DNA from 3 places in the Shinella sedimenti genome. Region 2 is predicted to be linked to each of the others. Evidence: riboswitches for the same ligand, from Rfam matches in the RefSeq annotation. Region 2 holds a riboswitch; each other region holds the start of a gene.

Region 1 (7,265 bases), on a different contig from region 2:
GTCCGCTTACCCATGCCCCCACAAACCAATGGGGTATGTCCATGTCCAACAAAACTCTCTCCGTCGCTTCGCTCGGCTTTCCGCGTATCGGCCGTCACCGCGAGCTGAAATTCGCGCTGGAAGGCTTCTGGTCCGGCAAGGTTGCCGAGGCCGACCTGCTCGAAACCGCCCGGAAGCTGCGCGCCGAAAACTGGGCGCTCCAGCGCGACAGCGGGATCACCAAGATCCCCTCAAACGATTTTTCGCTTTATGACCACGTTCTCGACACGGCCGTGATGGTCGGCGCCATTCCGCCGGCCTATGGCTGGGCAGGCGGCGACGTGTCGCTTGCCACCTATTTCGCGATGGCGCGCGGCAGTGAGCGCGATGGCCACGCCGATTGCGGCCATGCCCACCATGGCCACGGCGTTCCCGCGCTCGAGATGACCAAATGGTTCGACACCAACTACCACTACATGGTGCCCGAAGTTTCCGAGGATCAGGCTTTCGCCCTGACCTCACAGAAGCCTGTCGATCATTTCCTCGAGGCCAAGGCGCTCGGCATCCACACCCGCCCGGTCGTTCTGGGGCCGGTCACCTTCCTCAAGCTCGCCAAGGCGCGCCCCTCCACCTTCAAGCCGCTCGATCTTCTGGCGAAGCTGCTGCCCGTCTATGAAGAGCTGTTCCGCCGGCTGCGCGCCGCCGGCGCCGATTGGGTGCAGGTCGATGAGCCGATCCTCGCCCTCGACCTCACCGAAGGCGAGCGCCACGCCTTCAAACTGGCCTATGAGGCCTTCGCCAAGGCCGCACCCGGCCTGAACATCATGCTTGCCACCTATTTCGGCGCGGCGGGGGACAATCTCGATGCCGCGGCCGCCGTTCCGGTCGCTGGCCTCCATGTCGATCTCGTGCGTGCGCCGGACCAGCTCGATGCAATCCTGAAGGTTGCCCGGGCCGATCAGGTCCTTTCGCTCGGCGTCATCGACGGGCGCAACATCTGGCGGGCCGATCTTGCCGCCATCCTGGAGCGGCTGGCACCGGTCGTCGCCGCTCGCGGGGCTGACAAGTTCGAAGTCGCCGCCTCGTGCTCGCTCCTGCATGTGCCGATCGACCTTGCGCTCGAAACCGGGCTCGACGCAGACCTCAAAACATGGCTGTCCTTCGCCACCCAGAAGCTCGGCGAGCTTGCAACGCTCGGCCAGGGGCTTGCACAGGGCAGGGATGCCGTGTGGGAGGCGATCAACGATGCCGCGCAGGCGGTGGCTGCCCGTGCGTCCTCGCCGAAGGTCACCGATCCGCTGGTGCAGGGCCGCATTGCCGGCATCGATGCGGCGATGACGCACCGCAAGAGCCCCTTCGAGCATCGCCGCGCGCTCCAGGCAAAGGCTCTCGACCTGCCGCTCTTCCCCACAACGACGATCGGCTCCTTCCCGCAGACCAGCGAAGTCCGCAAGGCACGCTCCGCCCACGCCAAGGGCGCGCTGAGCTACAAGGATTACGAGACCTTCCTGCAAAAGGAGACGGCAGCGGCCATCCGCTGGCAGGAAGAGATCGGGCTGGATGTGCTGGTGCACGGAGAGTTCGAAAGGAACGACATGGTGCAGTATTTCGGCGAGCAGCTTGCCGGCTTCGCGTTCACGCAGCACGCCTGGGTACAGAGCTACGGCTCGCGCTATGTCCGCCCGCCGATCATCTTCGGGGACGTCTCGCGGCCGAACCCGATGACCGTTCGCTGGTGGCAATATGCGCAGTCGCTGACCGAAAAGCCGGTGAAGGGTATGCTGACGGGCCCGGTGACGATCCTCAACTGGTCCTTCGTGCGGGACGATATCCCGCGCAGCGCCACCTGCCGGCAGATCGCGCTCGCCATCCGCGACGAAGTCGCCGATCTCGAGGCGGCCGGCGCGAAGATGATCCAGATCGACGAGGCCGCTTTGCGCGAAGGCCTGCCGCTGCGCCATCGGGACTGGCAGCATTATCTGGACTGGGCGGTCGAATCCTTCCGCCTGTGCTCGAGTGGCGTGGCGGACGAGACGCAGATCCACACCCACATGTGCTACTCGGAGTTCAACGACATCATCTCGGCCATCGCCGCCATGGATGCCGACGTGATCTCCATCGAGACCTCGCGCTCGAAGATGGAGCTGCTCGATGCCTTCAGGAACTTCCAGTATCCCAACGAGATCGGCCCCGGCGTCTATGACATTCACTCGCCGCGCGTGCCCGATATCGGTGAGATGACCGATCTCCTGTCGCTCGCCCGCCAGCGCCTGGCGGATCGCCAGCTGTGGATCAACCCCGATTGCGGCCTCAAGACCCGCAAATGGGAAGAGGTCAGGCCCGCGCTCGTCAACATGGTCGCCGCCGCCGCGCAATTGCGCCACGCCGCCCGATAGTATCATCCGGCGGCCCGGGGAAACCCGGGCCGTCCTCATGTCGTCAGGTCCGCCGGCCTGACAGGTGAAATCGTTCTCGCCGCTTGAGGAGGGCTGATATGAGCAGACGTCCCAGCCGGATTGGCCGACGCCAGGTCTCCGGACACTTCCCGCCCGATGTGCTCGACGCGATCAGCCGGCTCGCGAAAGAGCGCAACGTCACCCATCAGGTCATCCTGGCCGAAGCGTTGAACGATCTCTTCGAAAAGAACGGCCTGCAAAGGCTGGCCCGTCAAACCGCGCTGCCGCGAGGACGAGCGACTGTTCGCCGTCACGCGACCGGGCCGGACGCCGCCGATTGAAGGAATTGATCTCATGTCTGTTTTCCCGAGTTGCCTCATCGATCTCGTTTTTCCCGGTGATACGAACCACCACGGCACGCTGTTCGGCGGCGCCGGACTGGCGCTGATGGATCGCATCGCCTTCATCGCCGCGACCCGCCACGGCCGGGTGCCCTTTGTGACGGCCTCCTGCGACCGCGTCGATTTCGAGGCGCCCGCTCGCGTGGGGGAAATGGTCGAGCTTCGCGCGCGCACCCTGCGCGTTGGTCGTAAGTCGATGTCCGTCGAGGTGGAAATGACGGCGGAGGACCTTCTCTCCGGTGAGCGCCGGCTGTGCACCCGTGGTGGGTTCAATATGGTCGCGGTGCCGGAAAGCAAGGGGCCGGACTGGCGCCTGCCGCCGCTCTGTGACACCGCCGATGCGCCGCAAGCTGGGCTCATCACAAGCGACATCGTCTTTGCCGATCAGGCCAGCAGTTCAGGCCGCATGTTCGGCGGCGAGGCGCTCGCCGTCATGACCAAGGCGGCTTTCGTGGCGGCGACCCGCCATGGCCGGCGCATCACCGTGCTGGCCGCCTCCGAGCGTGTCGATTTCCGCGCGCCCGTGCCGGTCGGCGCGATCGTTGACACGGTCGCAACGATTGTTGCCGTCGGGCGCACCTCCATGACCGTTGCCGTGGAACTGTGGTCGGAAGACCTGATGAGTGGTGCCCGCAAACTCACGGCACACGGCCGTTTCGTGATGGTCGCGGTCGATGACCGCGACCGGCCGGTGCCCGTGGTCCCGCACGAAATGTTGGATAACCGATCATAGGCGTTGACGCATTTTTTACCTCGTCTACTATATCTTGTGTTCGAGGTTCCTTCGATTCGAAAGTGTCGAGGGCTAAGACGGGAACCCGGGGCGGCCATGATGGCCGCATTGTCCGGGGCTGCCCCCGCAACTGTAAGCGGTGAGCGTTCATCCGATGATGTCACTGAGGCGCTAATGCCTTGGGAAGACGGACGACCGTGTCGACCCGCGAGCCAGGAGACCTGCCTCGTGCATGAACGTCCACGGGCGGGGTGTCCGGATGGCGAGCGATGGGTTGCGAATGATCTCGCCCCGCGTCTCCCTGTGCACCCTGCTGAAAATGTCTCGGGGTGAAGTCATGTCGATCTTGTTTACAGTTTCTCCGCGCGTGTAGGCGGACGCCCCTTAACCGGTCGTCCGCGGGCGGTCGTCCATGTCTCTGCAATATATCGAACGGTCATCGGCGGATGGCCGATCGCTTCCCCATGCCTGATTGAAAAACGAGGAAAGCCCATGTCCATCATCGTCTATTCCAAGCCCGCCTGCGTCCAGTGCACCGCGACCACCCGCGCGCTCGATCGCCAGGGCATCGATTACAGCGTCGTCGATGTCTCCGAGGATGCCGATGCTTTCGCACTGGTGCAGGGTCTCGGTTATCGCCAGGTTCCCGTCGTCATCGCCGGCGAGCAGCATTGGGCCGGCTTCCGCCCGGACATGATCAGCGCGCTCGCCTGAGCCGGCCGATGGGCGGGCTCGTCTATTTTTCCAGCCGGTCGGAGAACACCCGACGCTTCGTCGAGAAACTCGGCGTCGCGGCCTTCCGCCTGCCGGTCGATGCGACGGACGAGCCGCCAAGGGCGCGGGAGCCCTTCGTGCTGGTCTCGCCGACCTATGGCGGCGGCGGGGAGAAGGGAGCGGTGCCGAAGCCGGTGATCCGCTTTCTGAACGATCCGCACAATCGAAGCCTGATCCGCGGCGTTATCGCGGCCGGGAACACCAATTTCGGCACCGGATACGCTCTCGCAGGCAACATCGTCTCCGCGAAATGCGCCGTGCCGTACCTCTACCGTTTCGAACTGCTCGGAACGGATGAGGATGTCGACAACGTCAGACAAGGGCTGGAACGATTTTGGACACGATGACGATAGACAAGCCGGCAAAGGTGCCGGAAATCACGGCGCTGGACTATCACGCGCTCAACGCCATGCTGAACCTCTACGATGAAGAGGGGAAGATCCAGCTCGACAAGGATCGGCAGGCGGCCAAGCAATATTTCCTCCAGCACGTCAACCAGAACACGGTGTTCTTCCATAACCTGCGGGAGAAGCTCGATTATCTGGTGACGGAGGGCTATTACGAGCAGGACGTGCTCGACCAGTATTCGTTCAATTTCGTGCGCGATCTCTTCGACCACGCCTATGACAAGAAGTTCCGTTTCCCGACCTTCCTGGGTGCCTTCAAGTACTACACCTCCTACACGCTGAAGACCTTCGACGGAAAACGCTACCTGGAGCGCTACGAGGACCGCGTCTGCATGGTGGCGCTGGCGCTGGCCCGCGGCAACGAGCAGCTTGCCCGCGATCTCGTCGACGAAATCATTTCCGGCCGCTTCCAGCCGGCGACGCCGACCTTCCTCAATGCCGGCAAGAAGCAGCGCGGCGAGCTCGTCTCGTGCTTCCTGCTGCGCATCGAAGACAACATGGAAAGTATCGGCCGCTCGATCAACTCGGCGCTCCAGCTTTCCAAGCGCGGTGGCGGGGTCGCGCTCTCGCTCACCAACCTTCGCGAGATGGGCGCGCCGATCAAGCAGATCGAGAACCAGTCTTCCGGCGTCATCCCGGTCATGAAGCTGCTGGAGGACTCGTTCTCCTATGCCAACCAGCTCGGTGCGCGGCAGGGGGCCGGCGCCGTCTATCTCAACGCCCATCACCCTGACATCATGCGCTTCCTCGATACCAAGCGCGAGAATGCCGACGAGAAGATCCGCATCAAGACGCTGTCGCTCGGCGTGGTCATCCCCGACATCACCTTCGAACTGGCGAAGAACAACGAGGATATGTACCTCTTCTCGCCGCATGACGTGGAGCGCGTCTACGGCGTCGCCTTTTCCGAGATTTCGGTCACCGAAAAATACCGTGAGATGGTCGAGGACAGCCGCATCAAGAAGAAGAAGATCAAAGCGCGCGACTTCTTCCAGATCATCGCCGAGATCCAGTTCGAAAGCGGCTATCCCTACATCATGTTCGAGGACACGGTGAACCGCGCCAATCCCATTGCCGGCCGCATCTCCATGAGCAATCTCTGCTCGGAAATTCTGCAGGTAAGCGAGCCGAGCGAGTTCAACGCCGACCTCTCCTATGCGAGGATGGGCAAGGACATCTCCTGCAATCTCGGCTCGCTCAACATTGCCTCTGCGATGGATTCACCGGATTTCGGCCGGACCATCGAGACGTCGATCCGCGCGCTGACGGCCGTTTCCGAGATGAGCCACATCTCGTCCGTTCCCTCCGTCGAGAAGGGCAACGACGACAGCCACGCCATCGGGCTCGGCCAGATGAACCTGCATGGCTATCTCGCCCGCGAGCGCATCTTTTACGGTTCGGAAGAAGGCGTCGATTTCACCAATATCTATTTCTACACGGTGACCTTTCACGCCATCCGCGCCTCCAACCGGCTGGCTGTCGAGAAGGGCGTGAGCTTCAAGGGCTTCGAGAACTCGAAATATGCTTCGGGCGAGTATTTCGACAAATATACCGAGCAGGAATGGCTGCCCGCGACGGAAAAGGTGCGCGGCATCTTCGAAGAGGCCGGCATCCACATCCCGACGCAGGGAGACTGGCAGGAACTGAAGTCGGCCGTCATGGAAGGCGGGCTCTACAACCAGAACCTCCAGGCCGTGCCGCCGACCGGTTCGATCTCCTATATCAACCACTCGACCTCCTCGATCCATCCGATCGTTTCAAAGATCGAGATCCGCAAGGAAGGTAAGATCGGCCGCGTCTACTATCCCGCCGCCTTCATGACGAACGACAACTTGGATTACTATCAGGACGCCTATGAGATCGGCCCGGAGAAAATCATCGACACCTATGCGGCGGCCACCCAGCATGTCGATCAGGGCCTGTCGCTGACGCTGTTCTTCCGCGACACCGCGACGACACGCGACATCAACCGGGCGCAGATCTACGCCTGGAAGAAGGGCATCAAGACCATCTACTACATCCGCCTTCGCCAGATGGCCCTGTCCGGCACGGAAGTGCAGGGCTGTGTCTCGTGCGCGCTGTGATTTCGGGGAAGACCATGAATATCCAAGTGAAGACCAAGGCGCCAAAGGCTGCCGCCGCCGTGCGCGCCATCAACTGGAACCGCATCGAGGACGACAAGGACCTGGAGGTCTGGAACCGCCTGACCGGCAATTTCTGGCTGCCGGAAAAGGTGCCGTTGTCCAACGACATTCCCTCCTGGGCGACGCTGAAGCCGGAAGAGCAGAAGCTCACCATCCGCGTCTTCACCGGGCTTACCCTGCTCGACACGATCCAGAACGGCGTCGGCTCCGTCAGGCTGATGGAGGATTCGGCCACGCCGCATGAGGAAGCGGTTCTTTCCAACATCTCCTTCATGGAGGCTGTGCACGCGCGCTCCTATTCCTCGATCTTCTCGACGCTCTGCCTGACGCCCGATGTGGACGACGCCTATCGCTGGTCGGAGGAAAACGAGTTCCTGCAACGGAAATCGGCGCTGATCATGGAGCAGTACGGTTCCGGCGATCCCTTGAAG
Region 2 (9,311 bases):
GTCCGAGCGTTTCCAGCGTGTTGGTGCGATACCAGTTGAACAGGTGCCCGCGGTATTTCGGCATGCCGTCGATGGTAGCGATGGTCTGCTCCATCCGGCGCACCGTTTCCTCGAAGCTGATCCAGCCGAAATCGCGCGCCGAAATCACCGAGAGCAGATAGACGCCAATATTGGTCGGCGAGGTGCGCTCGGCCAGGACCGGATTGGGCGTTTCCTGGAAATTGTCCGGCGGCAGGAAGTGCTGCTCGGCGGTGACGAAGGTCTCGAAATAGCGCCAGGTGCGCCTTGCGATCTTGCGCAGTTCGCTGGCGACATGATCGGACACGACGAGCTGGTCTTCCGTCTCCGCCGTCTGGCTGACGGACCAGGCGATCATCGGCGACAGCATCCAGACGAGGGCGAAGGGCACGCCGATAAAGGGCAGGCCAGTCTTGGAGATCATGGCAAGCGCGACGGAAACCACCGCCAGCGCCGGGGCCTGCCACATCGCCTTGTAGTGATCGAGGATACCGCCACGCGCCGCGCTATCGGCCTGGGCGGCGGTGCGCCACTCCAGCATCATCTTGCGGCTGACGAAAGTACGGTAGAGCGAGCGCACGATGGCGTCGCCCATCAGTGCGGCGGAATGCGCGATGAAGGCGATGCGCAGCGCCACCTGCGCGTTGGCCGCGCGGATATCGGAGAACACGCGATGCACATGGGCGCGCGCCACGATATCGCTGCTGCGCGGCATGAGGCCCGAAATGAGCGAGAGCGTTGGTGCAACAAAGAGCAGGAAGATAAGCACCAGCTGCCAGATCAGCGCCTGGCGCGGCTCCATATAGTACCAGCCCATGACCGAGGCGACGAGCCAGGCGATGGGGATGAGGCTGCGCCGCAGGTTGTCGTACATCTTCCAGCGGCCGAGCATGGAAATGCCGCTCGACGGGCCGAAAAGATAGGGCAGGAGCTGCCAGTCGCCGCGGGCCCAGCGATGCTGGCGCGAGGTCTCCACGCCGTAGCGGGTCGGGAAGTCCTCGACGAGCTCCACGTCGGTCACCAGCGCACAGTGCGACAGCGAGCCTTCGAGCAGGTCGTGGCTGAGCACCGAGTTCTCCTCGATGCGGCCCTTCACGGCGGCCTCGAAGGCATCGACGTGGTAGAGCCCCTTGCCGGTGAACGTGCCTTCGCCGGCCAGATCCTGATAGACGTCGGAAACGGTGAAGACGTAGGGGTCGACGCCGCGGTCGGCGGAGAAGATGCGCTGGAAAGTCGAGGCTTCCTTGCCAGTCGTAAGCGACGGCGTGACGCGCGGCTGAAGGATCGAGTAGCCGGCGGTGATCTCGCCGGTCGCCTCGTCGATGACGGGACGGTTGATCGGGTGGTGCATCTTGCCAACGAGCTTGGTCACGGCATCGCGCATCAGGCGCGTGTCGGAATCGAGCGTCATGACGTATTTCACGTCCGACGGAACGACATTGGCGCCCGGCAGGAAAGTGGTGTCGCCATCGCCGCGCAGCAGCAGGTTCAGTTCGTGCAGCTTGCCGCGCTTGCGCTCCCAGCCCATCCACGCGCCTTCCGACGGATTGTAGAGGCGGCGGCGGTGCAGCAGGTAGAAGCGGGTGCGCCCGTCAAAGGCGTAGCGCGCCGACAGTTCGGCGATCTCGCGCTTGGCATATTCGAGAACATCGAGATCGGCGGGCGTTTCCTCGTTCTGGCTGTCGGCCCAGTCGCTGAGCAGCGCGAAATAGATCTCGCCGCGCGGATTGGCGAGGTAATGCACCTCGAGATTGCGCACCAGTTCATCGACATGGTCGCGTTTCGAGATGAGGCAGGGCACGACGAGCAGCGTGCGCGCATCCTCTGGTATGCCGTCCTTGAACTCGTAACCGACCAGCCTTGATGGCGTGACAAAGAAGGTCACGAGCGTGTTGAACAGACCCGTCGCCCCCTCCGAGGCCGGCAGCGCGAACAGGACGAGCATGATCAGCCAGGCGCCGTTCGGGATGTCGAGCTGGTCGAGGAAATAATAGACCGCGATCATCGCCAGAAGCGTGAGGATGATGTTGGGACCGGCAATGGCGAGCCAGTCGAGCTTGCGTGTCACGCGGACAGTCCGTTGCACGAGCGTAGGACGGTACCCGATGCGCTTTTCGAGCAGCTTGCGCTTCTTGCCCACGAGAAACGCGCCGACATTGGCGCGATAGTCGGGATCGCTCGCGTTGGCCGCGGCGTCTTCCTCGGTCATGGCGAGCGCGGTTTCGGTGACCTCCAGCTCGCTCTTACCGGAACGGCGGGCAAAACGCTCGATGGTGTTGCGGTACTTGTTGCGCGAACCGAAATCGAGATCGCTATAGTCCGACCGCTGGCGAAGCGCCTCGTCGAGGCGGCTGACGCTCTCGAACCAGACCGGCCACTCCGCATCGTCCACCGAGCGCAGGCTCTTGATGAGCGAACTCATGGTCACGTTGCCGGAGGACAGGCGGTTGTTCTCCGCCACGATCAGTTCCTCGAGATCGCTGCCCCGGCTCTCGATCTTCCGCTCCAGCCACTGGATTACTGCACCCGATGTCTGAAGGCCATCGCGCAGGCGGTAGAGAAGCTGGACGACGAAGGTATTGTCCTCGGTCAGGCTCTCTATGGTGCGCAGATGCGCGATGGACTTCTCCGGATCGTTGAGACGCACCAGCTCGTCGGCCACGTCATTGGCCTTGAAGCGCATCTTGCGGGAGCGCTCGACGCGGCTGGAAATGCGCCGCAGGTTCTCCAAGAGCACGAAACGTACGAAGGACGGCAGCGCCCAGAGCTCGCCGATCTTCAGCGGATCGACCGACTGGAAGCCCTGCACGAAAGCGGTCAGGCTTTCCTGCGAGACACTGCTGTGCGTATGGGCGACATAAAGCCATGCCAGTGCCAGCGTACGCGGCAGCGACTGACCGTCGATCTCGACAGTCGGGAGCTGCCGGTAGAAGCGGCGGGGGAAGTCGCGGCGGACCTCCTGGATCGCTTCCTCGATCACATAGAAGTTGTCGAGCAGCCACTCGGCCGCCGGCGTGATCTGCGCGCCGGCCTCCACATCCTTGGCCGTGACCTGATAGACGCGGAAGATTTCCTTCTCGTTTTCCTTGTGCCGTGCACGGAAATCGAAGGGATGGAAGCCCGGAAGCACCGCCGCCTTGTCGCGGGCGAGCGCTTCGCCGCACGCGGCGAGCTCCTCCAGCGTCAGATAGGTGGCGCGGATCGAATCGTTATAGTCGATCTGCCGGATATCGGTATCGCGCGAGGAGGCTTGCGGCGGAGTATGAAGGGACATGTTTCTGATTCTGGAACCGGCCATGTTGAGCCACCCGGCAACGGCCGTTGCGCCGGATTGTCTTTCGCGGGCGGGCTTCATTCTGCTGTCGCGATCAGCCATGGCACCCGACCTCGCCCTCATGGCGTTCCGGATGCGATTTTGGCTGAAGCGACACGCTGTTTAACATCCATGCCGCGTGGTGCATGAAAACGGCATTTTTTAGCCGTAAGGACAGAGACTTGCAACCTGTCAACAGGGCGGGATGGCGCAGCATGGACCCTCATTTGCGGTTTTGGTGAATCGCTCATCCTGAACATGAGGCGAGCCCGCGCGAGGTGCAGGCGGACCAACAATGCGCGGGGGATAAAAAAGGTTCCCGCCCGAATGCAAACCGCCCGCCATTGACTCGAGACCCGGGGAGCGCGAGGTTGCCGGCGTCAGGGTCTTCCGAATCGGAAACGGTCGGAGGCTAAGAGGGAAGCCGGTGCGAAGCCGCAGGGAACAAAGACCTGCGCATCAAGACCGGCGCTGCCCCCGCAACTGTGAACGGCGAGCGTCTGTCGCTCCGCGCCACTGGTGTCACGCACCGGGAAGGCCAGACAGACGCAACGACCCGCAAGCCAGGAGACCTGCCCTGATACCTGTAACGACCTGGGCGGGGTGTCCCAAGGGTGCGCTTGCAATGGCACACAGTGGCCACCAACAGCGTGCGTCCGGCCATCCCCCAATTATCCGATTGGGGAAGACATGTTTCAACTCACCGAAAATCAGGCGTCGGGCACCGGCAAGCCGGAATCCGTGTTCATTTCCTGGCTTCTCTGGCAGCCGCGCGGCGCGGACCTCCCGGCCGAAGCGCTGAAGGAAGTGCAGAAACTCGCACGGCTGGACAATGCCGATCCCGACATCGCACGGCTGAAGGCCTTGTTTACATCGCTGGCCGGCGCGGCCGGACCGCTGCACTAGGCAAGCACACGAAACATATGTTGACATAAAGATATCTTTATGTGATCTCCGGTACTAAATGAAAGTACCGGAGGGTTCTCCCATGGCCAATTCCCACCTGGACGACCTGTTCGGCCCCGAGCAGCCGCCGCGCGACGGAAGCGAAGTCCTTGCTGCCCTCAAGGCTGCCGCCCGCGAACGCATTCTCGTGCTCGACGGCGCGATGGGCACGGAAATCCAGACGCTCAAGCTGATCGAAGATGATTTCCGCGGCGATCGCTTCGGCGACTGCGCCTGCCACCAGCAGGGCAACAACGACCTCCTGACGCTGACCCAGCCGGGCGCCATCGAGGACATCCATTACCGCTATGCGCTCGCCGGCGCCGATATCCTCGAGACAAACACGTTTTCCTCCACCACCATCGCCCAGGCCGATTACGGCATGGAGGACATGGTCTATGAGTTGAACCGCGACGGCGCCCGCCTTGCCCGCCGCGCGGGCCTGCGCGCCGAGCAGAAGGACGGCAAGCGCCGTTTCGTCGCCGGCGCGCTGGGGCCGACCAACCGTACAGCCTCGATCTCGCCCGACGTCAACAATCCCGGCTACCGCGCCGTGACCTTCGACGATCTGCGCATCGCCTATGCCGAGCAGGTGCGCGGCCTCATCGATGGCGGCGCCGACATCATCCTGATCGAGACGATCTTCGACACGCTGAACGCCAAGGCCGCGATCTTCGCCACCCGCGAGGTTTATGAGGAAAAGGGCATCCACCTGCCTGTCATGATATCGGGCACGATCACCGATCTTTCCGGCCGCACGCTCTCCGGCCAGACGCCGGAGGCCTTCTGGAACTCCGTGCGCCACGCCGATCCTTTCTCCATCGGCTTGAACTGCGCGCTCGGCGCCAATGCCATGCGCGCCCATCTCGCCGAGATTTCCGTCGTCGCGCAGACCTTCGTCTGCGCCTATCCCAATGCCGGCCTGCCCAACGCCTTCGGCCAGTATGACGAAAGCCCGGAGGAAATGGCCGCCCAGATCGAAGACTTCATGCGTGACGGGCTGGTCAACATCGTTGGCGGCTGCTGCGGCTCGACGCCGGACCATATCCGCGCCATTGCCGCTGCCGCCGCGCGCCATGCGCCCCGCGAAATCCCGGATATCCCGCGCCACATGCGGCTGTCCGGCCTCGAACCCTTTACGCTGACCGACGCCATCCCCTTCGTGAATGTCGGCGAGCGCACCAACGTCACCGGTTCGGCGAAATTCCGCAAGCTGATTACCGCCGGCGACTATGCCAGCGCCCTTGATGTTGCGCGCGATCAGGTCGCGAACGGTGCCCAGATCATCGACATCAACATGGACGAGGGCCTGATCGATTCCGCCCGCGCCATGACGGAATATGTAAACCTCATCGCCGCCGAGCCGGATATCGCCCGCGTTCCCCTGATGATCGACAGTTCGAAATGGGAGGTGATCGAGGCCGGCCTGAAATGCGTGCAGGGCAAGCCGCTGGTCAATTCCATCTCGCTGAAGGAAGGCGAAGAGGCCTTCCTGCACCACGCCAAGCTCGTGCGCGCCTATGGTGCGGCCGTCGTCGTGATGGCCTTCGACGAGACCGGGCAGGCCGATACCAAGGCACGCAAGGTGGAAATCTGCACGCGCGCCTACAGGCTGCTGACGGAGGTTGCCGGGCTCGCACCCGAGGATATCGTCTTCGACCCCAACATCTTCGCGGTGGCGACGGGCATCGAGGAACACGACAATTACGGCGTCGACTTCATCGAGGCGACCGCCGAGATCACCCGCACGCTGCCCCATGTTCATATCTCGGGCGGCGTCTCCAACCTCTCCTTCTCGTTCCGCGGCAACGAGCCGGTGCGCGAAGCGATGCACGCGGTCTTCCTCTACCACGCCATCCAGGCGGGCATGGATATGGGCATCGTGAACGCCGGCCAGCTCGCCGTCTACGACACGATCGAAGCCGATCTGCGCGAAGCCTGCGAGGATGTGGTGCTGAACCGTCAGCCGAAGGCCGGCGGCACCGCCACCGAGCGGCTGCTCGACATCGCCGAACGTTTCAAGGGCGCGGCCGGCAAGGAAGCCAAGGAGCGCGATCTCGCCTGGCGCGAATGGCCGGTCGAGAAGCGGCTGGAACATGCGCTGGTCAACGGCATCACCGAATTCGTCGAAGAAGATACCGAAGAGGCGCGCCAGAATGCCGAGCGCCCGCTGCATGTCATCGAGGGCCCGCTGATGGCCGGCATGAACGTTGTCGGCGACCTGTTCGGCGCAGGCAAGATGTTCCTGCCACAGGTCGTGAAGTCCGCCCGCGTGATGAAGCAGGCCGTCGCCGTGCTGCTGCCATACATGGAGGCCGAAAAACTGGCAAACGGCGGCAGCGGCGAGCGCCAGAGTGCCGGAAAAATCCTGATGGCAACCGTCAAGGGCGATGTGCACGACATCGGCAAGAACATCGTCGGCGTCGTGCTCGCCTGCAACAATTACGAGATCATCGATCTCGGCGTCATGGTGCCGGCGACGAAGATCCTCGAGACGGCAAAGGCCGAGAAGGTCGATATCATCGGCCTCTCCGGCCTGATCACCCCCTCGCTCGACGAGATGGTGCATGTCGCCGCCGAAATGGAGCGCGAGGGCTTCGACATCCCCCTCCTTATCGGCGGGGCGACGACGAGCCGCGTGCACACCGCCGTCAAGATCCACCCGCGCTACGACCGCGGCCAGACCGTCTACGTCACCGATGCCAGCCGCGCCGTCGGTGTCGTCGGCAGCCTGCTCTCGGCCGACATGAAGCCGGGTTACGTCGAGACGCTGAAGGCGGAGTACCGCAAGGTCGCAGACGCCCATGCACGCAACGAAGCCGAAAAGCAGCGCCTGCCGATCGGCAAGGCGCGCGACAACGCCTTCAGGACCGACTGGCCGGCCTACCAGCCAAAAACGCCCTCCTTCCTCGGTACGCGCGTCTGGCAGGATTGGGACCTGGCGGACCTCGCCCGCTACATCGACTGGACGCCGTTCTTCCAGACCTGGGAGCTGAAGGGCGTCTATCCGAAAATCCTCGACGACGAGAAGCAGGGCCCGGCCGCCCGTCAGCTGTTTGCGGATGCGCAGGCGATGCTGGAAAAGATCATCGCGGAAAAGTGGTTCACGCCGAAGGCCGTCGTCGGCTTCTGGCCGGCCGGCGCCGTGGGCGACGACATCAGGCTCTTCACGAACGAGGCGCGCGACGAGGAGCTCGCGACCTTCTTCACGCTGCGCCAGCAGCTTTCCAAGCGTGATGGCCGGCCGAACGTGGCGCTCTCCGATTTCGTCGCCCCCGTCGACAGCGGTAAGCCCGACTATCTCGGCGGCTTTGTCGTGACGGCCGGCATAGGTGAGATCGCCATTGCCGAGCGTTTCGAGCGGGCAAACGACGATTACAACTCGATCCTCGTCAAGGCGCTGGCCGACCGCTTTGCCGAGGCCTTCGCCGAGCGCATGCACGAGGTGGTGCGCAAGGAACTCTGGGGCTATGCGCCGGACGAGACCTTTGCGCCCACGGACCTCATCGGCGAGCCCTATGCGGGTATCCGCCCGGCGCCGGGCTATCCCGCCCAGCCGGACCACACCGAAAAGACGACGCTCTTCCGCCTTCTCGATGCGGAAAAGCAGATCGGTGTCGAGCTGACGGAAAGCTACGCCATGTGGCCAGGCTCCTCCGTCTCGGGCCTCTACATCGCGTCGCCCGAAAGCTACTATTTCGGCGTCGCCAAGGTAGAGCGCGACCAGGTGGAGGACTACGCCCGCCGCAAGGACATGGCGGTTTCCGAGGTGGAACGCTGGCTTGGTCCGGTGCTGAACTACGTGCCGGTGGCTGCCCGCGACAACGCGGCCTGACGCCGCTCAGGCCGTCGCGAGGTTCAGGAGAAGCACCATCACGTAGCTGGCAACAACCAGAACGGCGAGCGACAGGACGACCGCCGCCGTCACACGCGGGCCGGCGCGCATGACGCGCCGGAGATCGATGCCGAGCCCGAGTGCCGCCATAGACAGGATGGTCAACACGGTTGCGGCAAGACCCATGGCCTCTGCCAGCCCGGCATCGATGAAACCGAGGCTGCGGGCGGCCAGCATCGCCAGAAAACCCAGGATGAACCACGGCACCAGCCGGTGAACCACCAGCCGCCCGCCCATCGCCCTGCCCGCGACGAGCGACAACAGGAAAATGACGGGACCGAGCATCAGAACCCGCACGAGCTTGACGAAGGTGCCGATCTGGATGCTGAGCGCGGAAACCGGCGCCGTGGCGGCAAGAACCTGCGGCACGGCATAGACCGTCATGCCCGCCATCACGCCGTATCCGGTCGCCGACAGGCCGAGCAGCGGCACCAGCACGGGCAGCAGCAGCACCGTCACCATGCCGAGCACGGCGGTGAAGGCGATGGAGGAAGCGACCTCCTCCGCATCGGCCCGGATGACCGGCGCCGTCGCCGCGATGGCGGAGTTACCGCAGATCGAGTTGCCGCAGGCAACCAGCAGCGCCACACGTTTGGGCAGCCCCAGCCCGCGGCCGATTCCATAGCTCGCGATCAACGCCACGCCCACAACGGCCGCGATGGCACCGATCAGCATCCATCCCATGCCGGCAATCGCAGCGGCACTGACACTTGCGCCGAGCAGCACGATGGCCACTTCAAGAAAATACTTCGCCGTAAAGGCAATGCCGGGTTCGAAGACATCCGGCCGCCGCAGAAAAAGACGACCGACCGCGCCGATCAGAATCGCCAACACGAGCGCCTCGACCCAGGCTCCGCCCGTCAGCTGAAGTTCCACCCTCTCGGCAAGCACGGCAAGCGCCGACACGACGACCGACATCACCACGCCCGGCACGATCGTCTTTATTCCAATCCGCTGCCGTTTGTTGGGTTTATTTTCCATAGTTGAACGATGCGCTTGCGCAAGCGTTCGATCCATCGATAAATATTGCATGTTTCATTCGATTGGATCGAACAGATGATGACGCTGGAGCAGCTGCGCATTTTCGTCGCCGTAGCGGAGCGCGAACATCTCACGCAGGCCGCCGAGGCGCTGCATCTG
Region 3 (7,265 bases), on a different contig from region 2:
TCTCCTTCACATGTTAAACGAGAGTACATGAATGAACAAAAATATCAATATTGTTCAACAATCATTCCTGAGGAATCGGCTATATGCTAGAGTGCCGGGAATTCCTGCAAGCAGACAACCGGTTGGACATGATGGGGAAACAAAACGCTATGACGGACGACGGACAGGGCCTGCCGCTTGCCGACCGCCTGGCGCGACGCATCCGCGCGCTGCTGATCGCGGGCGAACTTTCGCCCGGACAGCGCCTGTCCGAAGCTGCGTTCAGCGAGCGCTTCAACGTGTCGCGCAATTCGTTGCGTGAGGCGTTTCGCCTGCTGACCAAGGATGGGCTTGTGCGCCACGAGGCCAATCGCGGCGTCTTTGTCGCAGTCCCGACAATGGCCTCCGTCATCGACATTTACCGCGTGCGGCGCTTGCTGGAATGTGCCGCCCTGCGCCAGGCTTGGCACCAGCATGCGGCCATCCGCACCATGCGCGACGCGGTCGCCGCAGGACGCGAGCGGCGCGATGCCGGCGACTGGCTCGGCGTCGGCAGCGCCAACATGACGTTCCACACCGCTATCATCGATCTCGCCGACAGCATGCGCATCAGTGAATTCTACGAGCGCATATCAGCGGAATTGCGTCTCTGCTTCGGGCTGCTGAAAGACCCGGAGCACCTACACGCGCCGTTCGTGGACATGAACGGCGAGATCGTGACGCTGCTTGAACAGAACAAGCGCGAAGAGGCCGCCGCGCAGCTCGACGCCTATCTCAACCTGGCGGAGCGGACGATGCTGAAGACGCTGGAACGCGCCTCCGAGCCCTCATGATGCCGGACTAGGACGGCCGGCGGGCCGGTATCGGTACATCCACGGCCGTATCGTCCGCCCATGTGCTGATAGTGTGGACCTCGCCTTTCGTTTCGCCCTGCAGATAGCTTTCGTGGCCGGGAAGCCCCATCGGGTAGAGCGCGTCGCGGCTCGTCTCATAGGCCGCGCTCTGATCGGTGCAGAGACGCACGCGCATATCCTGCGGGGCGACATCCTTTCGGTTCGCCAGGTCGTCCACGCGTCCGGCACCGCCGGAAAGCTGCCCCTCAAAGGCCTGCGTCATGTATTGCGCGGAGCGTTCGTTGCGTTCACGCTCCGTCGTCGCGCCGAGAATGACCACCATCACACGCTTGCCGTTGCGCGAGGCGAGCCCGACGATATTGCGGCCGGATGCGCACAGGAAGCCCGTCTTCATGCCCGTCGTGCCCGGATAGCGGGTCAGCAGCAGATTGTTGGACTTGATCTCCTTGCCGTCGATGGTGACCGACGACGCCAGGAAGAAGCGCCGAAATTCGGGAAACTGCCGGTCGACTTCCATGCCGAGGATCGCGAGGTCGCGTGCGGTCGTATAGTTGCTCTTGTCAAACAGGCCGTTCGGATTGGCGAAATGCGTGCCGGTCATCCCCAGACGCGCTGCGGTGTCATTCATGCGCTTGACGAAGGCGGCTTCGTTGGGCGCGACCGTTTCGGCGACGGCGACCGCCACGTCGTTGGCCGATGCGGTGATCATCGCGAAAAGGGCGTCCTCCAGCGTCATTGCGCGGCCGATGGTTAGCCCTGATTCAAGGAACGCCTGCTTGGTCGCGTTGCGCGTCATCGTTACGGGTGTCGTCAGCGACACCTCGCCCGCCTTCAGTGCTTCGAACGTCACGAAAGCCGACATCAGCTTGGTCGTCGACGCGGGATACCATGGCACGCCGGCATCCTCTTGATACAGCACCTGATGGCTGTCGGGATCGACGACGAGAACTGGCGTGGCATTGGCGACACTCGCCATGAAAAGGGACGCAGCCAATACCAGACATTTCCACGGTCGCCCGACCATCGTGCTTTCCACCATGTATCCGTCTCCAGAAATCAAGCTATTCTAATGGCATGGCACGACCTTGAAGGGCAAGCCGCCGATGCGACGCAGGCTCGCGCACCCTGCGGAGCCGTCCACACTGCATATATAAATGTCGTTTTGGACGAACAGGCGGCAGCGCCCTTTGCAAGCGGGCATCTGCGCCTTGACGCGGATCGGGGCGCATCATAAGGGGAATGCGACGGTTCCCGGAGGACGACTCCGAAGGGATTAATAGGGAACACGGTGCGGACGACCCAAAAGGGACCAAGACCGTGGCTGCCCCCGCAACTGTAAGCGGATTGCCGACCATCCCCGGGCCTTGAAGGCCATGCCACTGCGAGACATCGCGGGAAGGCAGATGAGCGACAGATATCCGTGAGCCAGGAGACCTGCCGTCGAACACGATCCAATCAGCCGGGCGGGGATGCCTGGAAAGGAGCAGATATGTCTGACCTGAACCTTTGCCGTTCGACGGCATCCATCCGCCTCGATTGGGCTTTCCGCGCGAACTGACACTTATGTCGCCCGCTGCACCTGCGCAGCGCTCGCCCTCTTCGGAATTGAGGTTTCCATGCGCCAGATCCTTGCCACCATTACATTCGCAGTCGGCCTGACCGGCCTTGCCGGCACCGGCTTCGCTGCCACGCAGTATCCGCTGACCATCAACAATTGTGGCCAGCAGGTCACCTTCTCCAAGGCTCCCGAAAAGATCGTCTCGATCGGCCAGGGCATGACCGAAGTGCTGTTCTCCCTTGGGCTTGCTGACAAGATTGCGGGCACCGCCGTATGGGTCGGCCCTGTTCTTCCCGCCTATGCAGAGGCCAACGACAAGATCAAGCGACTTGCCGACAACGATCCGAGCTTTGAAGCCGTTGTCGGCGAGGAGCCCGATCTCGTCGCGGCCGAGTTCGAATGGCATGTCGGCGTGCAGGGCGCGGTCGGCAAGCGCGAGCAATTCGCCGATCTCGGCATCAATACCTATGTCGCGCCGGCCGACTGCGTCGACAAGATCAATGAGGACGGCGGCGACGGCGTGCGCAAGGAACTGTTCACGATGGACCTGATCTATCAGGAAATCGCCGAACTCGCTGAAATCTTCGACATCAAGGAGCGCGGCGACGCCCTCATCGCCGACCTGAAGAAGCGCGAGGCGGATGCCGTCGCATCGATTGAAGGTGCCGCCGGCAAGAACCTTCCCGTCGTGTTCTGGTTCTCCAGCAAAGAGGTGAACGGTGACGCCTTTATCGCCGGCAAGAACAGCGCGCCTGCCTATATCCTCAAGACGATCGGCGCCAAGAACGTCGTCGCCACCGAAGAGGAATGGCCGCTGGTGGGCTGGGAGACCATTTCCCAGGCAAACCCCGCCGTCATCGTGCTCGCAACGATGGAACGCCGCCGCTATGCGGCCGACGACCCGCAGACGAAGATCGACTTTCTTGAGAACGACCCTGTAACCAAGGAACTCGACGCGGTGAAGAACAGGCACTTCGTGATGATGGACGCGCAGTCGATGAACCCGACGATCCGCACGATCGACGGCATCGAGACGCTGGCGGCCGGCATCAAGTCCTTCGGCCTGTCGCAGTGAGAGCTGCCGCATCCCGACAGCATCGGTGGTGGGCGCTTGTGGCGCTCACCATTGCCGCAGTCATCCTGCTCGCGATCATGATCAGCTTCGCCGTCGCCATCGGCGAGATCGCCATTCCCGTTTCCACGACGGCCAAGGCAGTGTCGAACCGGATCTTCGGCACATCCTTCGAACTCAACCGCATCCACCAGGGCATCGTCTGGGACTACCGGCTCAGCCGCGCGCTGGTTGCCGCAAGTGCCGGCGCATCACTTGCCCTCTGCGGCGTCGTTCTCCAGGCGATGTTGCGCAATCCGCTTGCAGAACCCTATGTGCTCGGCATCTCGGCAGGCGCCTCGACGGGCGCAGTCTGCGTCATGATCCTCGGCCTCGGCTATGGCGCGCTGACGCTTTCGGGCGGCGCCTTCATCGGCGCGATCGTCGCTTTCCTGCTCGTTGGCGTCCTGGCCGCCGGCGCTGGCCGCTCCAGCGAACGCATCATCCTGTGCGGCGTCGCCGGCTCGCAGCTCTTTAACGCGCTCACATCCTATATCGTTACAACATCCGCCAATGCCGAACAGGCGCGCGGCGTGCTGTTCTGGCTGCTCGGCTCGATGAGCGGTGTGCGCTGGCCCGACGTTTATCTCTCCGTGCCGGTCGCCATCGCCGGATATCTCGCCTGCCTGTTCCATGCCCGTGCGCTCGACGCCTTCGCCTTCGGCACGGATGCCGCCGCCGCACTCGGCATCGCCGTGCGGCGCGTTCAGGTCGTGCTGTTCGGCATCACCGCGCTGATGACCGCCGCCGTCGTCAGCATGGTCGGATCGATCGGCTTCGTCGGGCTCGTCATTCCCCATGCCGCGCGCTTCATCGTCGGCCCTTCGCACCACAGGCTCCTGCCGGCGACAGCACTGGGCGGGGCAATCTTCATGGTTTTCGCCGACATCGTCTCGCGCATCATCATTCCGCAGCAGATCCTGCCCATCGGTGTCGTTACCGCGCTGTTCGGCGCTCCTGCTTTTGCCATCATTCTCTTTCGTGCCCGGAGAAGCGTGTGAGTATCGCCGTCGAGAACGTCGCCTATACTGCCGGCAAAACCATCGTCGTCGATGGCATCACGCTGGCGGTGGAGCAGGGCAAGGTGCTCGGCCTTCTGGGGCCGAACGGTTCGGGGAAGTCCAGCCTGCTCCGGCTGATCTGCCGCCTGCGCAAGGTCGACAGTGGCATCATACGCCTTGCCGAACAGGACATCGCCGCCATTCCGCGTGCAAGCCTCGCGCGTCGCGTCGCCTTCGTGGAACAGCAGGCAACGACCGATACCCAGTTGACGGTGCGCGACATCGTCCAGCTCGGGCGAACGCCGCATCGCGGCCTGCTGTCCCCCTGGGGCGTGGATGACGACCTCGCCGTCGAGGACGCGCTAGCACGGGTGGACATGGCCCATAGGGCGGACCAGTTCTGGCATACACTTTCGGGCGGCGAGCGTCAGCGGGTGCACATCGCGCGGGCACTGGCGCAGACGCCGAGCGAACTTCTGCTCGACGAGCCGACCAATCATCTCGACATCCAGCACCAGCTGGAAATCCTGTCGCTCGTCACCCGGCTCGGCGTCACGTCGATCATCGCCCTGCACGATCTCAATCTCGCGGCGATGTTCTGCGACAGTCTCGCCGTCCTGCAGAACGGCAAGGTCGTGGCCGCCGGCGCCCCGCAGGATGTGCTGACCGAGGACCTTATTGCCCGCGTGTTCGGCGTGCGGGCGCACATCGAGCGCTCCGTCGTCCATGGTCGCTACAACATCCAGTACGCGATGGGCTGACGGGATGGACGGCCGAAACTTCAATCTCAAGGAAGAAATCCGCGAATACTGGTCGAAGCGGTCGCAGACGTTCGACCTCGCCTTCGGTCACAGAATTCCCGCCGGGCCTGAGGCCGATGCCTGGCAGCGGCCGATCCGGGAACTGCTCGGCGAGGAGCCGAAACGCGTTCTCGAGCTTGCCTGCGGCACCGGCGAGGTGACGCGCCTGATCCACGACCTCGGCCACGAAGTCACGGCTCTCGACTTTTCCGAGGCCATGCTGTCGGTCGCGCGCGCCAAACATGCGGGCAAGAGCGGACTTCGCTTCCTGCTGGCGGATGCCGAAAACACCCTTGAACCGGATCAGTCCTACGACGCCATCATCTGCCGGCACCTCGTCTGGACGCTGACACGGCCGGAAGAAACCTTCCGCGAATGGTTCCGCATCCTGCGTCCAGGCGGATGCCTGCTCGTCTTCGACGGCGACTGGGCAACACCGAAATTCTCCGGACGCGTGGCCGGTCTGCTCATCTCGCTCATCGACCGCGTCATCGGACCCGACACCAATTATGACGGCGCCATGAGCGAGCGCCATGCGGCGATCATGAACGCCCTGCCCTTCGGCGCCGGGCTGCGGCCCGCCTTGATCGAGCCCTTGCTCGCATCCGCGGGCTTCCACGATATCGCCCTGCATTCGCACGGACCGATCGCGCGGGCACAGCGCCGGAACGCCAACCTGCGCAACCGGCTTCGAACCTTCGTGTATCGCCGCTTCATTCTGACCTGCCGCCGTTCCTGAGCGCGACCGAATGGCGCACCGTCCTGCCGCGCGGCGCCCTCTGGCCAAGCAGTTGCAATACCCTACATTAGGGATAGCATCGGCCGCCTCGCGTGGAGCATAACTTGGACATAGCCGCCAGCCAGAATCCCGCCCCCGGCGCGCCGGGAATTGATGCCCGATGGACCTCCAGCGCCAAGAGTGGAGTGGGAACGGCGCTGACCGCGGCCTCGCGCACCTGGTTTACCATCAGCCACGGCATTCTCAACGAGGTCTACCATCCGCGCCTCGATCACGCCTGCACGCGCGATCTCGGCCTAGTGGTCACGCGCGACGACGGCTATTTCTCGGAAGAGAAGCGCCACGCGAGACATGATGTTGTCTGGTTTGCGGACGGGGTTCCCGCCTTCCACCTCACCAATACGGCGCTCGACGGCGCCTACAGGATCGAGAAGCGCATTCTCACCGATCCGTTGCGGCCGACGGTCCTGCAGAGTGTTCGGTTCACCCCGCTTTCCGGCGTGGCAGCGGATTATCACGTCTACGCCCTGCTTGCTCCCCATCTCGTGAATGCGGGGATGGGCAATTCCGCATGGATCGGCGATTACAAGGGCGTGACGATGCTCTTTGCCAGTGGCCGGGGACAGTTCCTGGCGCTCGCCTCATCCCTGCCCTGGCGCGAGGCGTCTGCCGGCTATGTCGGCACCTCGGACGGCTGGCGCGCCTTGTCTGCCTCGGGCAGGCTCGACGCCCGATATGCAAGTGCGTCGAATGGCAACGTCGCGCTGACGGGCGAAATCGGCTTCACCGCAACGCAAGACCTCGCCCTTCTTGCGCTCTCCTTCGGGCCGAGTGCGGATGAAGCGGGTTACAACGCCCTTGCCAGCCTCAATGCCGGTTTCGACGCCGCTGCGCGCAGCTACGTGGCCGGATGGCGCGACTGGCAGAAGGATCTTCTGCCCCTCGACCAGCCCGGTCACAAAGGCCCCAACCTCTACCGCACCAGCACGGCAGTGCTCGGCACGCACCGCTCCTCCAGCTTTCCCGGGCCCGCCATCGCCAGCCTCTCCATTCCCTGGGGTTTCGACAAGGGCGACGATGACCTCGGCGGCTATCATCTCGTCTGGCCGCGCGATCTCGTCGAAACGGCCGGCGGTTTTCTTGCCGTCGGCCTCGTCGACGATGCACTGGAAATCCTCGCCTATCTGCGCACCATTCAGGAGGCTGACGGGCACTGGCCGCAG

The links. A riboswitch is a leader RNA that binds a small molecule or an ion and turns the genes downstream of it on or off. The one in region 2 is predicted to bind cobalamin.
Region 1: another riboswitch for cobalamin. It lies ahead of nrdH (glutaredoxin-like protein NrdH); the one in region 2 lies ahead of MKI86_RS11090 (hypothetical protein).
Region 3: another riboswitch for cobalamin. It lies ahead of MKI86_RS12970 (ABC transporter substrate-binding protein); the one in region 2 lies ahead of MKI86_RS11090 (hypothetical protein).

Annotation. Positions count from the first base shown of each region.
Region 1 covers NZ_JAKVIN010000001.1:811,022-818,286, reverse strand. Annotated here, with positions in the region: gene metE (5-methyltetrahydropteroyltriglutamate--homocysteine S-methyltransferase) at 42-2,375, shown strand; gene MKI86_RS04105 (ribbon-helix-helix domain-containing protein) at 2,474-2,716, shown strand; gene MKI86_RS04100 (acyl-CoA thioesterase) at 2,730-3,509, shown strand; cobalamin riboswitch at 3,536-3,752, shown strand; gene nrdH (glutaredoxin-like protein NrdH) at 4,002-4,223, shown strand; gene nrdI (class Ib ribonucleoside-diphosphate reductase assembly flavoprotein NrdI) at 4,232-4,630, shown strand; gene nrdE (class 1b ribonucleoside-diphosphate reductase subunit alpha) at 4,627-6,774, shown strand; gene nrdF (class 1b ribonucleoside-diphosphate reductase subunit beta) at 6,789-7,265, shown strand, end outside.
Region 2 covers NZ_JAKVIN010000004.1:179,953-189,263, reverse strand. Annotated here, with positions in the region: gene MKI86_RS11095 (glycoside hydrolase family 94 protein) at 1-3,292, opposite strand, end outside; cobalamin riboswitch at 3,698-3,925, shown strand; gene MKI86_RS11090 (hypothetical protein) at 4,022-4,237, shown strand; gene metH (methionine synthase) at 4,320-8,111, shown strand; gene MKI86_RS11080 (YeiH family protein) at 8,118-9,152, opposite strand; gene MKI86_RS11075 (LysR substrate-binding domain-containing protein) at 9,231-9,311, shown strand, end outside.
Region 3 covers NZ_JAKVIN010000005.1:140,515-147,779, forward strand. Annotated here, with positions in the region: gene MKI86_RS12960 (GntR family transcriptional regulator) at 150-812, shown strand; gene MKI86_RS12965 (D-alanyl-D-alanine carboxypeptidase family protein) at 820-1,827, opposite strand; cobalamin riboswitch at 2,062-2,289, shown strand; gene MKI86_RS12970 (ABC transporter substrate-binding protein) at 2,450-3,466, shown strand; gene MKI86_RS12975 (FecCD family ABC transporter permease) at 3,463-4,503, shown strand; gene MKI86_RS12980 (ABC transporter ATP-binding protein) at 4,500-5,264, shown strand; gene MKI86_RS12985 (class I SAM-dependent methyltransferase) at 5,269-6,042, shown strand; gene MKI86_RS12990 (glucan 1,4-alpha-glucosidase) at 6,153-7,265, shown strand, end outside.